Regions from separate parts of the Kitasatospora sp. NPDC004669 genome, predicted to be linked through region 3. Evidence: riboswitches for the same ligand, from Rfam matches in the RefSeq annotation. Region 3 holds a riboswitch; each other region holds the start of a gene.
The links. Region 3 has a riboswitch for S-adenosylmethionine ahead of ABZW30_RS24600 (aminotransferase class V-fold PLP-dependent enzyme). Riboswitches for the same ligand answer to the same signal wherever they lie in the genome.
Positions count from the first base shown of each region.

Region 1: linked by a shared signal. The riboswitch ahead of ABZW30_RS15565 (IclR family transcriptional regulator) and the one ahead of ABZW30_RS24600 (aminotransferase class V-fold PLP-dependent enzyme) in region 3 are both predicted to bind S-adenosylmethionine.
Region 2: linked by a shared signal. The riboswitch ahead of thrC (threonine synthase) and the one ahead of ABZW30_RS24600 (aminotransferase class V-fold PLP-dependent enzyme) in region 3 are both predicted to bind S-adenosylmethionine.

Region 1 is NZ_JBEXKB010000015.1:93,416-97,403, reverse strand. Features, by position in the region: gene ABZW30_RS15570 (glycoside hydrolase family 15 protein) at 1-1,292, shown strand, start outside; SAM riboswitch class I at 1,473-1,615, shown strand; gene ABZW30_RS15565 (IclR family transcriptional regulator) at 1,814-2,527, shown strand; gene ABZW30_RS15560 (PucR family transcriptional regulator ligand-binding domain-containing protein) at 2,572-3,988, opposite strand, start outside.
Region 2 is NZ_JBEXKB010000013.1:104,218-108,205, reverse strand. Features, by position in the region: gene ABZW30_RS14060 (trehalose-6-phosphate synthase) at 1-296, opposite strand, end outside; gene ABZW30_RS14055 (glucosyl-3-phosphoglycerate synthase) at 563-1,576, opposite strand; SAM riboswitch class I at 1,721-1,854, shown strand; gene thrC (threonine synthase) at 1,872-3,152, shown strand; gene ABZW30_RS14045 (MoaD/ThiS family protein) at 3,181-3,459, shown strand.
Region 3 is NZ_JBEXKB010000031.1:33,329-37,316, forward strand. Features, by position in the region: gene trpD (anthranilate phosphoribosyltransferase) at 1-753, shown strand, start outside; SAM riboswitch class IV at 889-1,006, shown strand; gene ABZW30_RS24600 (aminotransferase class V-fold PLP-dependent enzyme) at 1,057-2,508, shown strand; gene ABZW30_RS24605 (Lrp/AsnC ligand binding domain-containing protein) at 2,512-2,793, opposite strand; gene ABZW30_RS24610 (rhomboid family intramembrane serine protease) at 2,835-3,617, opposite strand; gene ABZW30_RS24615 (hypothetical protein) at 3,819-3,988, shown strand, end outside.

The DNA of each region.
Region 1 (3,988 bases), on a different contig from region 3:
AGTTCAAGCTCAGCCAGGGCGAGACGGCGGTATTCGCGCTCGACCGGGTCGACGGCGCCGTGCCGCCGAGGGGCTGCGCCCACCGCGAGGCGGAGGTGGAGTTCAAGGCCACGGTGGCGTTCTGGCGGGGGTGGCTGGCGCAGAGCCGGTACCGAGGGCGGTGGCGGGAGATGGTGCACCGCTCGGCGCTGACGCTCAAACTCCTCACCTATGCCCCGACCGGCGCGATGGTGGCCGCGCCGACCACCAGCCTGCCGGAACGGATCGGTGGCGCACGCAACTGGGACTACCGCTACCTGTGGGTTCGGGATGCCGCGTTCTGCGTGTACGCGTTGCTGCGGCTGGGCTTCACCGGTGAGGCCGAGGCGTTCATGGGCTTCCTGACCGCCCGGATCGACCGGGACGAGACCCGGCCCTCCGGCCCGTTGCAGATCATGTACGGCATCGACGGCCGCTGCGAACTGCCCGAGCGCGAGCTTCCGCACCTGGAGGGCTACCGGGGGTCCGCTCCGGTGCGGGTCGGCAACGCGGCCGTCGACCAGCTCCAGCTCGACATCTACGGCGCCCTGCTGGACTCCGTCTACCTGTACGACAAGTGGGGTCAGCCGATCTCCAGCGAGCAGTGGGACGCCGTGTGCGCCGTGGTCGACTGGGTCTGTGCCAACTGGGACCAGCCCGACGAGGGCGTGTGGGAGACCCGCGGCGGTCGCAAGAGGTTCCTCTACTCCCGCCTGATGTGCTGGGTGGCGATCGAACGGGCCGTCCGGATCGCCCGGCGCCGTGGCCTGCCGGCCGACCTGGTGCGCTGGGGTGCCGCGCGTGATGCCATCTATCGGCGGATCATGGACCGGGGCTGGTCCGCGGAGCGCAGGGCGTTCGTCCAGCACGAGGACGACCAGGTGCTGGACGCCGCGGTGCTGATGATGCCGCTGGCCAAGTTCATCGCACCCACGGACCCCAAGTGGCTTTCCACGCTGGACGCGCTCAGCGCCGACCTGGTCTCCGACTCACTGGTCTACCGGTACGACCCGCAGGCCAGCCCGGACGGCCTGATCGGCGAGGAGGGCACCTTCTCGATCTGCTCCTTCTGGTACGTCGAGGCCCTCACCCGGGCCGGCCGCCTGGACGAGGCCCGGCTCGCCTTCGAGAAGATGCTCACCTACGCCAACCACCTCGGCCTGTACGCCGAGGAGATCAGCCACACCGGCGAGCAACAGGGCAACTTCCCACAGGCGTTCACCCACCTCGCGCTGATCAGCGCCGCCTACAACCTCGACCGCACCCTGGGTTGACGACGGCGGTCCCCACGCCGACGAGCCGGTCGGGGATGGGCCGGATCGGGTGGAACCTTCAGCGCTCGCCTTTAGCGGCGGCCAACCGGCGGCCAACCCCCTGACCGGATGATGCGGAGCGTCCGCACGCGATGGGGGAGGTTTGGCGGGCCGGCCGGGGAGTCTTGTATCGTTCCTCGCGAATCATCCAGAGGGGTGGAGGGACCGGCCCTACGAAGCCCCGGCAACTCCCCGGTCGACTCGGCGTCCGAAGTACGCGCCGCGCCGTCCGGGATCAGTGCCAACTCCGGCCTGTCGCCAACGTGGCGCGGGAAAGATGAGGAGACACGGTGCTCTCTGCGCTGTCCTTCGCCCGGGCGCTTCCCGCCCCGGCCCTTTCGCGTACCCGTCTCGTGCCCGGCGCAGGCAATCGGCCGACTTCTCCGGCCCGTTCTCGCTGACCACCCCCCGCTCCCCGCGGGGAGCCTCCGTGAGCGGAACCCACCCGTCGCTCACGGGGTTTGAGACTGGAGTACCCATCCATGGAGAACACGAGCGGCGTCGGCGTGCTCGACAAGGTCACCTCGATCCTCGGCACCCTGGAGGCAGGTCCCGCCACGCTGGCCGGACTCGTCGCCGCCACCGGCCTGGCGCGGCCGACCGCCCACCGGCTCGCCGTCGCACTGGAACACCACCGCCTGGTCGGCAGGGACCTCCAGGGCCGGTTCGTCCTCGGCCCCCGGCTCGGGGAGCTCTCGGCGGCGGCCGGTGAGGACCGGCTGCTGGCGGCAGCCGGCTCGGTCCTCATCCACCTGCGCGACGTCACCGGCGAGAGCGCACAGCTCTACCGCCGCCAGGGCGAGGTCCGCATCTGCGTGGCCGCCGCCGAGCGGCTCTCCGGCCTTCGTGACACCGTCCCCGTCGGCGTCACCCTCCCCATGAAGGCCGGCTCCGCCGCCCAGATCCTGCTCGCCTGGGAGGAACCCGAGCGCCTCCACCGCGGCCTCCTGGGCGCCCGCTTCACCGCCACCGCCCTCAGCGGCGTACGGCGCCGCGGCTGGGCCCAGTCCGCCGGCGAGCGCGAGCCCGGCGTGGTCTCCGTCTCCGCCCCCGTCCGCGGCCCGTCCAACCGGGTCGTGGCCGCCGTCTCCGTCTCCGGCCCGATCGAACGCCTCACCCGCCACCCCGGCGCGAGCGTCTCCCAGGCCGTCGTCGAGGCGGCCGACCGCCTCACCGAAGCCCTGCGCCATCCCTGACCGACCCGTCGCCCCGCCGGCTCCCGGCTGATCGTCGGAAACGGTCAATCATGCTGGGGAATCGCCGATGTCCGGTCGGGGAAGGCGGCGAGGAGGGCGAGCCAGAGCTGGAAGCGGTCCTGCATGGACTGCAGTGATCGGCCGGTGAGGCGCTCGATCCGGTCCAGCCGGTAGCGGACGGTGTTGCGGTGGACGTACAGCCGGTCGGCGACCGCCTGGACCGAGCAGTCCGCGGCCAGGTAGGCGCGCAGGGTCGTGATGAGATCGGCGTTGTTGGTCTCGTCGAACCGGGTGAGCGGGCGCAGCACCTCGGCGGCGAGCTGTTTCAACGGCAGATCGGGGCTGGACAGCAGCAGCCGGGGAAGGTTGAGCGGGTCACCGGCGTGGACCCCGGGGCCCCGGGTGAGGGCCGCCTGGGCCTCGAACCAGCTCCAGCGCAGGCCGTCGACGCCTCGGTAGCATCCGCCGATCCCGACCGCGGCGCGGGTGTCGAGGCCGGTCAGCGCGGTGCCGAAGCGCCGGGCCAGCTTGTCCACGGGCGCGGACTGCGGGACCACCGCCACCAGGTACCGGTTGACCACGGCGGTGAGCACCGGCTCGGGGGACTCGGGGCGGCCCGCGGTCAGCCAGGGCAGCCGCGCCAGCCGCCGGTCCGCCGCCGCCCCCGCGCCGTCCGGTGCCAGGCGGCCCAGGACGACCCGGTGGGCGGCCTTGGCGTCCAGCCCGAACGTGGCGAGCCTGCGCTCGGCGGCCGCCGGTGCGATCACGTCCCGCACGATGTCCTCGACGACCTGGCCGACCAGTTCCCGCCGCCCGGCCAAGTGGGCCTGTCGACGGGCCAGTTCCAGGCCGACCAGCCGAACCGCGTACGGGAGCACGTCCGCCGCGGGGCCGGCCGACCGCAGGCAGAGGAACGCCGCGACCATCCCGTCGACCTGCACCGGCAGGCACAGCGGACCGACGTGACCGGCCTCGTCCGAGGACTTCAGCCCGGCCGCCCGCACCTCCTCGGCCAGTGCGCCGGAACGCTCCGGGGCGGTGGCGAGGACCGAGCCGTGGCGGTCGAGGACGGCGACCTCTGACCCGCAGGCCCGCCGCAGCACCCGCAGCAGCGCGGTCAGGCCCTCGCCGGTCAGCAGGGCCTGGACCAGCAGATCGTGCTGATCGACCAGTCGCCGCTGCGCGCTGTGGTCCTCGGCCGCGACCCGTTCGGCGACCAGGCGGTTCACCGCGATGAAAGGCGTCTCGTACGGGACCTCCAGCACCGCCAGGCCCAACCGCTCGGCCTCGGCCACCGTCGCCCTGGGGACGGTGGGGTGGCTCAGCCCGGTGCCGAAGCCCACCGCTGACGCGCCGGCGGCCGCCACCCGCTGGACGAAGGCGGTCTGTGCGGCGGCGGTCCGCTGCCGCAGGCCCGTAGTGAGGAGCAGCTCGCCGCCCGTCATCCACGGTGTCGGATCG
Region 2 (3,988 bases), on a different contig from region 3:
GGGTCTATGTCCAGCATCCGTACGGCTTGGCCGCCGACCTCGTGGCCGGTCAGGTCGAGGCGGCCGTCGGGGGCTTCTCTCGCGGCTCGGCGGTCGGCGTCGCCGAGGGCGGCGCAGACCCAGACGGCGTTCGGGTCGTCGATGGCGGAGAGGCCGGAGACCAGGCCTCCGCCGCCGCGGCGCAGGGTCAGCGTGCCGTCGTCGGCGGTGCTGAACGACACCGGTCCCCGGTTGGAGGCCACCAGGACGGGGGCGGTGCCGGCCTGGCCTGAACGTTTGGTCGATGAATCGGCCATGAGTCCTCTTCTGGGTCTGCCCGTTCACCCGTTGGGGTGGATTCCGAGCGTACGGCGGAGCGGAGCGCGGCGCAGCCGTACAGTCGGAGACCTGCGATACGCAGCGGTCAGGGCTTGGCCGCCACGAGGCTCCGCAGGGGTCGAGTGGGAAGCCTCCTCGTCGAGAGGGGGAGGAGTCACGGTTGGGATGTTGCCGGTTGGCGGACATCGCAAACCAACCGCCGGGGTAACCGGCGAAACCGCAGCGGCCGCACTGCTCGGGTCCGTCACCCGTCGGTGCGGCGCTTCGCGTACTCGGGAACGGTGTGCATCGGCGGGCGTTCGAGGGCGGTCACGGGGTGGGTGTGGGCGGTGAAGGCGCGGGTCTGCGGGTCGCGGGTGAACTGGGTGAGGTGGGGGTGGACCAGGTCGGCGGAGGCCTTGAGGCGGTGGGTGCGGTCGAGCCGTTCCAGGGCGGTGCGGTAGATGGTGGCGGCCATCCGGCCGAGGGCCTGGCTGTCCTGGTGGCGGTGGTGTCGGACGCCGACGTCGACCTGGGCCAGGCCGTCCAGGCCGACCAGCTCCAACGCGTCGACCAGGAGGCCGAGTTCGACGCCGTAGCCGGTGGGGAAGGGCAGTCGTTCGAGCAGTGAGCGGCGGGCCGCGTACTCGCCGCCGAGGGGCTGGACGAAGCCGGCGAGTTCCGGCCAGTGGAGGTTGAGCAGGGGGCGGGCGACGAGTTCGGTGACCCGGCCGCCGCCGGCCGGGACGATCGCACCGCTCTCGGTCTCCAGGGGGCGGTCGTACATGGCCTTGACCAGGTGGATGTCCCCGTCGGTCAGCAGCGGGCCGATGATGCCGGAGACGAAGGCGGGGTCGAACTCGCGCAGGTCGGCGTCGATGAAGCAGACGATGTCGCCGTGGGTGACCAGCAGCGAGCGCCAGAGCACCTCGCCCTTGCCGGGGGCGGTGGGCAGCCGGGGCAGGATGGCGTCGCGGTGCTCCACCCGGGCGCCGGCCTCGGCGGCGATGGCGGCGGTGGCGTCGGTGGAGCCGGAGTCGAGTACGACCAGTTCGTCGACCAGAGGGATGCGGTCCATCAGTTCGCGGCGGATGGTGCGGACGATGTCGCCGACGGTGGCCTCCTCGTCGAGTGCCGGGAGGACGACGCTGACGGTCTGCCGGGTGTGCCGTTTGGCCTCCAGCAGGGCGTGAACCGGCCGGTCGGCCGCGCTCCACGAACGGCGGCGCAGCCAGGACGCCGCCTGTGGGAGGAGTGCGGGGGTCGGTTCGGCGGGCACGGTGGGTCTCCTCGGCGAGGTCGGGTGGAACGGGCCATCTCGCGTGGCGGACGGGCCCTTTCAGGGATGACGCCTTCGGATACAGTCTTCGTACAGCGGTCGGACCTTCGCACGCCGGGGTCGCCGCTGAACCACAACTTCACAAGCTCATCCAGAGGGACTGAGGGAACGGCCCGTTGACGTCCCGGCAACCTTCTCGCTCGGCTGTCGTACAGGCCCCGGCGGGACAGGTGCCAATTCCGGCCTGTGGCGCGACCGCGTCCCGGGGAAGATGAGGAGAGAGGCCTCCGCCATCATGGCTATCGACACTGCCGCACCCGTTTCGGTCGACCTCGGCCCCGCCGCCGCGCTGTCCTGTCGGGAGTGCGGCACCCGCTTCCCGCTCGGTCCCAGCTTCGCCTGCCTGGAGTGCTTCGGGCCGCTGGAGATCGCGTACGAGTTCGGGGGCGAGCGCGCGGAGGAGCTGCGCAAGCGGATCGAGGCCGGTCCGGCGTCCATCTGGCGCTACGCGCCGCTGCTGCCGGTGCCGGCCGATGTGGCGTCCAAGCCGAACCTGAACCCGGGGTGGACCCCGCTGGTGAAGGCGGACAACCTGGGCCGGGAGCTCGGGTTCACCGCTCCGCTGCACGTGAAGGACGACTCCGGCAACCCGACGCACTCGTTCAAGGACCGCGTGGTGGCCTGCGCGATCGAGGCGGCGCGGGCGTTCGGGTACACCACGCTGTCCTGCTCCTCGACCGGCAACCTGGCCGGCGCGGTGGGGGCGGCGGCGGCCCGGGCCGGGTTCCGGTCCTGCGTCTTCATCCCGCACGACCTGGAGCAGGGCAAGGTCGTGATGGCCGGGGTGTACGGCGGCGAGCTGGTCGGCATCGAGGGCAACTACGACGACGTGAACCGCTTCTGCTCGGAGCTGATCGGGGACTCGGCCGGCGAGGGCTGGGGCTTCGTGAACGTCAACCTGCGTCCGTACTACGGCGAGGGCTCCAAGACGCTGGCGTACGAGATCTGCGAGCAGCTGGGCTGGCGGCTGCCGGAGCAGATCGTCATCCCGATCGCCTCGGGTTCGCAGCTGACGAAGATCGACAAGGGGCTGCAGGAGCTGATCGGGCTCGGCCTGGTGGAGGACCGGCCGTACCGGATCTTCGGGGCCCAGGCCGAGGGCTGCTCGCCGGTGTCGGCCGCGTTCAAGGCGGGCCGGGACGTGATCAAGCCGGTCAAGCCGGACACCATCGCCAAGTCGCTGGCGATCGGCAACCCGGCGGACGGCCCGTACGTGCTGGACATCGCCCGTCGGACCGGCGGTGCGGTCGAGGACGTCACGGACGCGGAGGTCGTGGCGGCGATCCGGCTGCTGGCCCGGACCGAAGGGATCTTCGCCGAGACCGCGGGCGGGGTGACCGTCGGCGTGCTGAAAAAGCTGGTCGAGACCGGTCGGCTGGACCCGGCCAAGGAGACCGTCGCGATCAACACCGGCGACGGCCTGAAGACGCTGGACGCCGTCTCCGACGCCGGGATGACCGCTGTCATCCGCCCGACGCTGGAGTCGTTCCGCTCCGCCGGCCTCGCGTCCGCCTGAACCACCCCTACCCCCCGCTAGGAGAGCCATGAGCGCCAACGTCCGCATCCCCACCATCCTGCGCACCTACACCGGCGGCGCCGCCGAGGTGTCCGCCGAGGGGGCCACCCTGGCCGAGGTCATCGCCGACCTGGAGAAGAACCACGCGGGTATCTCCGCCCGCATTCTGGACGACACCGGCAAGCTGCGCCGTTTCGTCAACGTGTACGTGAACGACGACGACGTGCGTTTCGCCGAGGGCCTGGCGACCGAGATCAAGGGCGGCGCCAGCGTCTCGATCATCCCGGCGGTGGCCGGCGGCTGCTGAGCCGTCGCGAACCCGTTTCCCGGCCGCTCGCACGTACGGAATTCGACTCTCCGTATGCGCGGGCGGCCGCCGGCATTTCGGCGGGAATATTTCCGGGTCAAGTCGGAGTAGAGTGTGGCTCTGCTGGGAACGGGGCTTCCCTCTCGGCTCGCGCGGTGCTTCCGCCTGAGGTCGTCCGGACGCTGAGGCCGGGTCGGGTCCAGGGCCGTGAAACATGTCAGGCGGATGTCAGAATTCCTGCAGGGATTTGGGTAATTCGTCCGCTATGTCCGGCACGAATTGCCGAGTTTCTCCCGTTTTGCTCGGCCTTGTCTCTTGACGGGCCTATGGAATTCCCGGCGGCTGACCCTGTTGCAGAGGGCGTCGATCCGGATACATTCAGCGGCGGTCGGCGTAATCACCCGCTCACCGGGAGCCGTTCGGTGTTCCGGGCGGAGGATTGCGGCGTGCACGGCTGCGCTCAGGGGGGGTCCCCGGGCCGGCCTCCAACCAGACCCGGGCCCGCGACCTGCGGGCACGTGAAGGGCCA
Region 3 (3,988 bases):
TCCACCATGTCGGCGATCGTCGCGGCGGCCACCGGGGCCAAGGTGGTCAAGCACGGCAACCGGTCGGCCTCCTCCACCAGCGGCTCCTCGGACGTGCTGGAGAAGCTCGGGGTGGCGCTCGACCTGTCGGCCCGCCGGGTGGCCGAAGTGGCCGAGGAGGTCGGGCTCACCTTCTGCTTCGCGGCGAAGTTCCACCCCTCGATGCGGCACGCCGCCACCGCGCGGCGCGACCTCGGGGTGCCCACCGCCTTCAACATCCTCGGCCCGCTGACCAACCCGGCCAAGGTCACCTCGCACGCGATCGGCTGCTTCGACACCCGGCTCGCCGGCCTGATCGCCGGGGTGCTCGCCCGGCGGGGGGCGACCGCACTGGTGTTCCGCGGCGACGACGGGCTGGACGAGCTGACCATCACCACCACCTCGCGGGTGTGGCTGGTGCGCGACGGGGTGGTCACCGAGACCACCTTCGACCCGCGGGACGTCGGCATCGAGCTGGTCGGCATCGAGGCGCTGCGCGGGGCGGACGCCGCGTACAACGCCGAGGTCGCGCGCCGGCTGCTGGCCGGGGAACGCGGGCCGGTGCGGGACGCCGTGCTGCTGAACACCGCGGCGGCGCTGGTGGCGCTCGACCTGGGCGACGCGCCGCTGACCGAGCAGCTCGCGACGGGCATGGCGCGGGCGGCGGAGGCGATCGACTCGGGCGCGGCGCAGGATCTGCTGCGGCGCTGGGCGGACGTCACCAGCCGTAGCTGAGGCGGCAGTTGAGGGCCCGTGCCGGTTCGTCGGCGCGGGCCCTTCGCGCGCCCCGGAGGAGAGCGGGCGAGAGCACTGTCCGGATGGTGGATTCCTGTTTGACCGCTCGACGGACCCGACCTAGAGTCCTGGCCAGGTCATGAGTGACAGCGTCAAGCCCCAGCTTGCTGTCCGGCAACCCTCCGTCCGTGGCGGGGTGCCCTGGGTGAGGACCGGGTCGCTCGGCAAGCCGTCCGTGCGACAAGCGCGGACGCCCGACGACTGGCACTCCCGGGGTCCCTACCCCCGAAGGAGTGCATCCTCATGTCCGTCTCCCACCCGTCGCCCGCCACCACCCTTCTTTCGGCGCGCTCCGCGCGGTCCCTCCCATGCGCCCCGCTCGCCGTCCTCGGCCACGACGTCCAGGTCCCGCTGGCCAGCGGGGAGAAGGTCGGCTACGCGGCGCTCGACTACGCGGCCAGCTCGCCGGCGCTCCAGCGGGTGTGGGACGACGTCGCCGCCTACGCGCCCTACTACGGCAGCGTGCACCGGGGTGCCGGGTACCTCTCCCAGCTGTCCACCGACCTGTTCGAGCAGAGCCGCCGCACCGTCGCCGAGTTCCTCGACCTGCGCGAGGGCGACCAGGTGGTCTTCACCCGCGCCACCACCGACTCGCTCAACCTGCTGGCCTCCGCCGTTCCGGCCGGCACCCGGGTGTTCGCCTTCGAGACCGAGCACCACGCCGCGCTGCTGCCCTGGGCGCACGCCGGGCTGGAGGTCGACTACCTGCGGGCGCCGCGCTCGCGGGCCGAGGCGGTGGCCGTGCTGGACGCCGCACTCGCCGGGGCGCCCGCAGGGCCGAAGCTGCTGTGCGTCACCGGGGCCTCCAATGTGACCGGTGAGCTGTGGCCGGTCGCCGAACTGACCGCGACCGCGCACCGGCACGGCGCCCGGGTGGTGCTGGACGCCGCCCAGCTGGCCCCGCACCACCGGGTCTCGGTGCGCGAGCTGGACGTCGACTGGATCGCCTTCTCAGGTCACAAGCTGTACGCGCCGTTCGGCGCCGGGGTGCTGGCCGGGCGGACGGACTGGCTGGACGCGGCCGACCCGTACCTGGCCGGCGGCGGGGCGACCCGGACGGTGGCGCGGGAGGTGGACGGCTCGGTGGCCGTCCAGTGGCACACCGGCCCGGCCCGGCACGAGGCCGGCTCGCCGAACGTCATCGGCGCCTACGCGATCGCCTCGGCCTGTCGGGCGCTGACCGAGGCCGGCTTCGACGCGCTGGAGGCCCGGGAGCGGCAGCTGGTCGAGCGGCTGACGGCGGGGCTGGCGGAGATCCCGCAGGTCAGGGTGCTCAGCCTGTTCGGCGCGACCGGTGACATTCAGAGCGCCGCCCGGGTGGGCGTGCTGTCCTTCGTCGTCCAGGGCTGGAACAGCTCGCACTTCTCGGCCGCGCTGTCCGCCGAGTACGGCATCGGGGTTCGCGACGGACTGTTCTGCGCCCACCCGCTGGTGCGCACCCTGCTCGGGGAGGAGTCCGGGGTGGCGCCCGGTCCGGTCTCCGAGTGCGGGGCGCCCGAGCCCTCGCTGCCGGGCGAGCGCAGCCTGAACGCGATCCGGGTGAGCTTCGGCGCCGGGACGCCGGACGAGCACATCGAGCGCTTTCTGACCGCCGTCCGGGAGCTGGTCACGGACGGCGCGGCCTGGAACTACCGCAACGAGGGTGGCCGTTGCGTCGCCACTGTGCAGATCGACAGGGGCCGTCGCGAGGGCTGAGTCCTACTCGTCCAGGCCGAGGGCGAATGCCGCTTCCAAGTCGTGCTGGGAGTAGGTGCGGAAGGCGATCTGGGTCTCGGTGTGGGCCACGCCCGGGACCTTGTTGAGCCGACCCGGGATGACCTCGGCCAGGTCGTCGTGGCGGCGGACCCGGACCATCGCCACCAGGTCGTAGCCGCCGGTCACCGAGTACACCTCGCTGACGCCCTCGATGGCCGCGATGGCCTCGGCGATCTCCGGGATGCGGTCGACACTGGTCTTGATCAGGACGATGGCGGTGATCACTGTTCGGGCTCCTTTGTGGGGTGCGGCCAGGGTATCGGGCCTCAGCCGGGGCGTCCCGGGGGGCGGCCGACGACGGTGCAGGCGTAGAGGAAGCCGGCCGAGAAGCCGATCACGTGGACCAGGTAGGCCACCCCGGGCCCGGCCGAGTGCACCGACCACCACTGCAGGGCGAACCAGAGGCCGAGCACCAGCCAGGCCGGGAAGCGCAGCGGGAGGAAGAGGAGCAGCGGGACCAGGGTGGTCACCCGGGCGCGGGGGTGGAAGCGCAGGTAGGCGCCGAGCACGGCGGAGATCGCGCCCGAGGCGCCGATCAGGACCCGGGTGGAGTCCGCCGAGTGCGCCTCGGCGAGCGCGAAGCCGTACGAGGCCAGGCTGCCGCCCGCCAGATAGAAGAGGAGGAACCGGGCCCGGCCGAGTCGACGCTCGACGGTGGGGCCGAAGACATAGAGGAAGAGCAGGTTGCCCAGCAGGTGCAGCCAGCCGGCGTGCAGGAAGAGCCCGGTGAGGGCGGACACCGCCGGGTGCTTGCCGGGGGTGGGGGCGGCCGGGCAGCCGGGGACCGGGTCGGGGGCCTCGGCCAGCTGTTCGGCGGTCAGCGGGTGTCCGGCCAGCAGTTCGGCCGGTACGGCGCCCCAGCGCTGCTCGTACCGCTGTTCGGCACAGAGCCGGGCCTGACCCCTGCTGTACAGCGGGTTGAGCCCGGCTGCCGGGCCGAGCAGGAAGACCAGGGTGTTGACCGCGATCAGGGCGTAGGTGACCGCCGGGGCGGGCACCGTCGGGCGGCCGTCCCGCGCGTCGGTGTGGTCGGGGGCCGCGAGTGCCATGCGGCCAAGCATCCCTCCGGACGCCGCAGGTGACACGGCGGTTTACGGCAGGTGGACTAGCCCTCGGGTTCTGGTAACCGGTGGTCGTGGTGGTTGCCCCAGGCAATAGGCTTGGGGCGGGCATTCCCGCCTCCCGCCGCCGACGCCGGGGCTCCGGGGGGAGCGCCTAGCCCACCCAGGGACCAGCCGAGAGGATCCCCGATGACCGTCCCCGCTCTGACCGCCGAGACGCGCTGGCGCTGCACGCTGTGCGGCAACCTCACCCGCTTCGACGTGACCCGCACCGCGCGGGTGACCGAGTTCCTGCACTTCGACCTGGCCGGCGAGTCCAAGGTCGAGGAGACCGAGGTGCTCAGCGAGACGATCGAGTC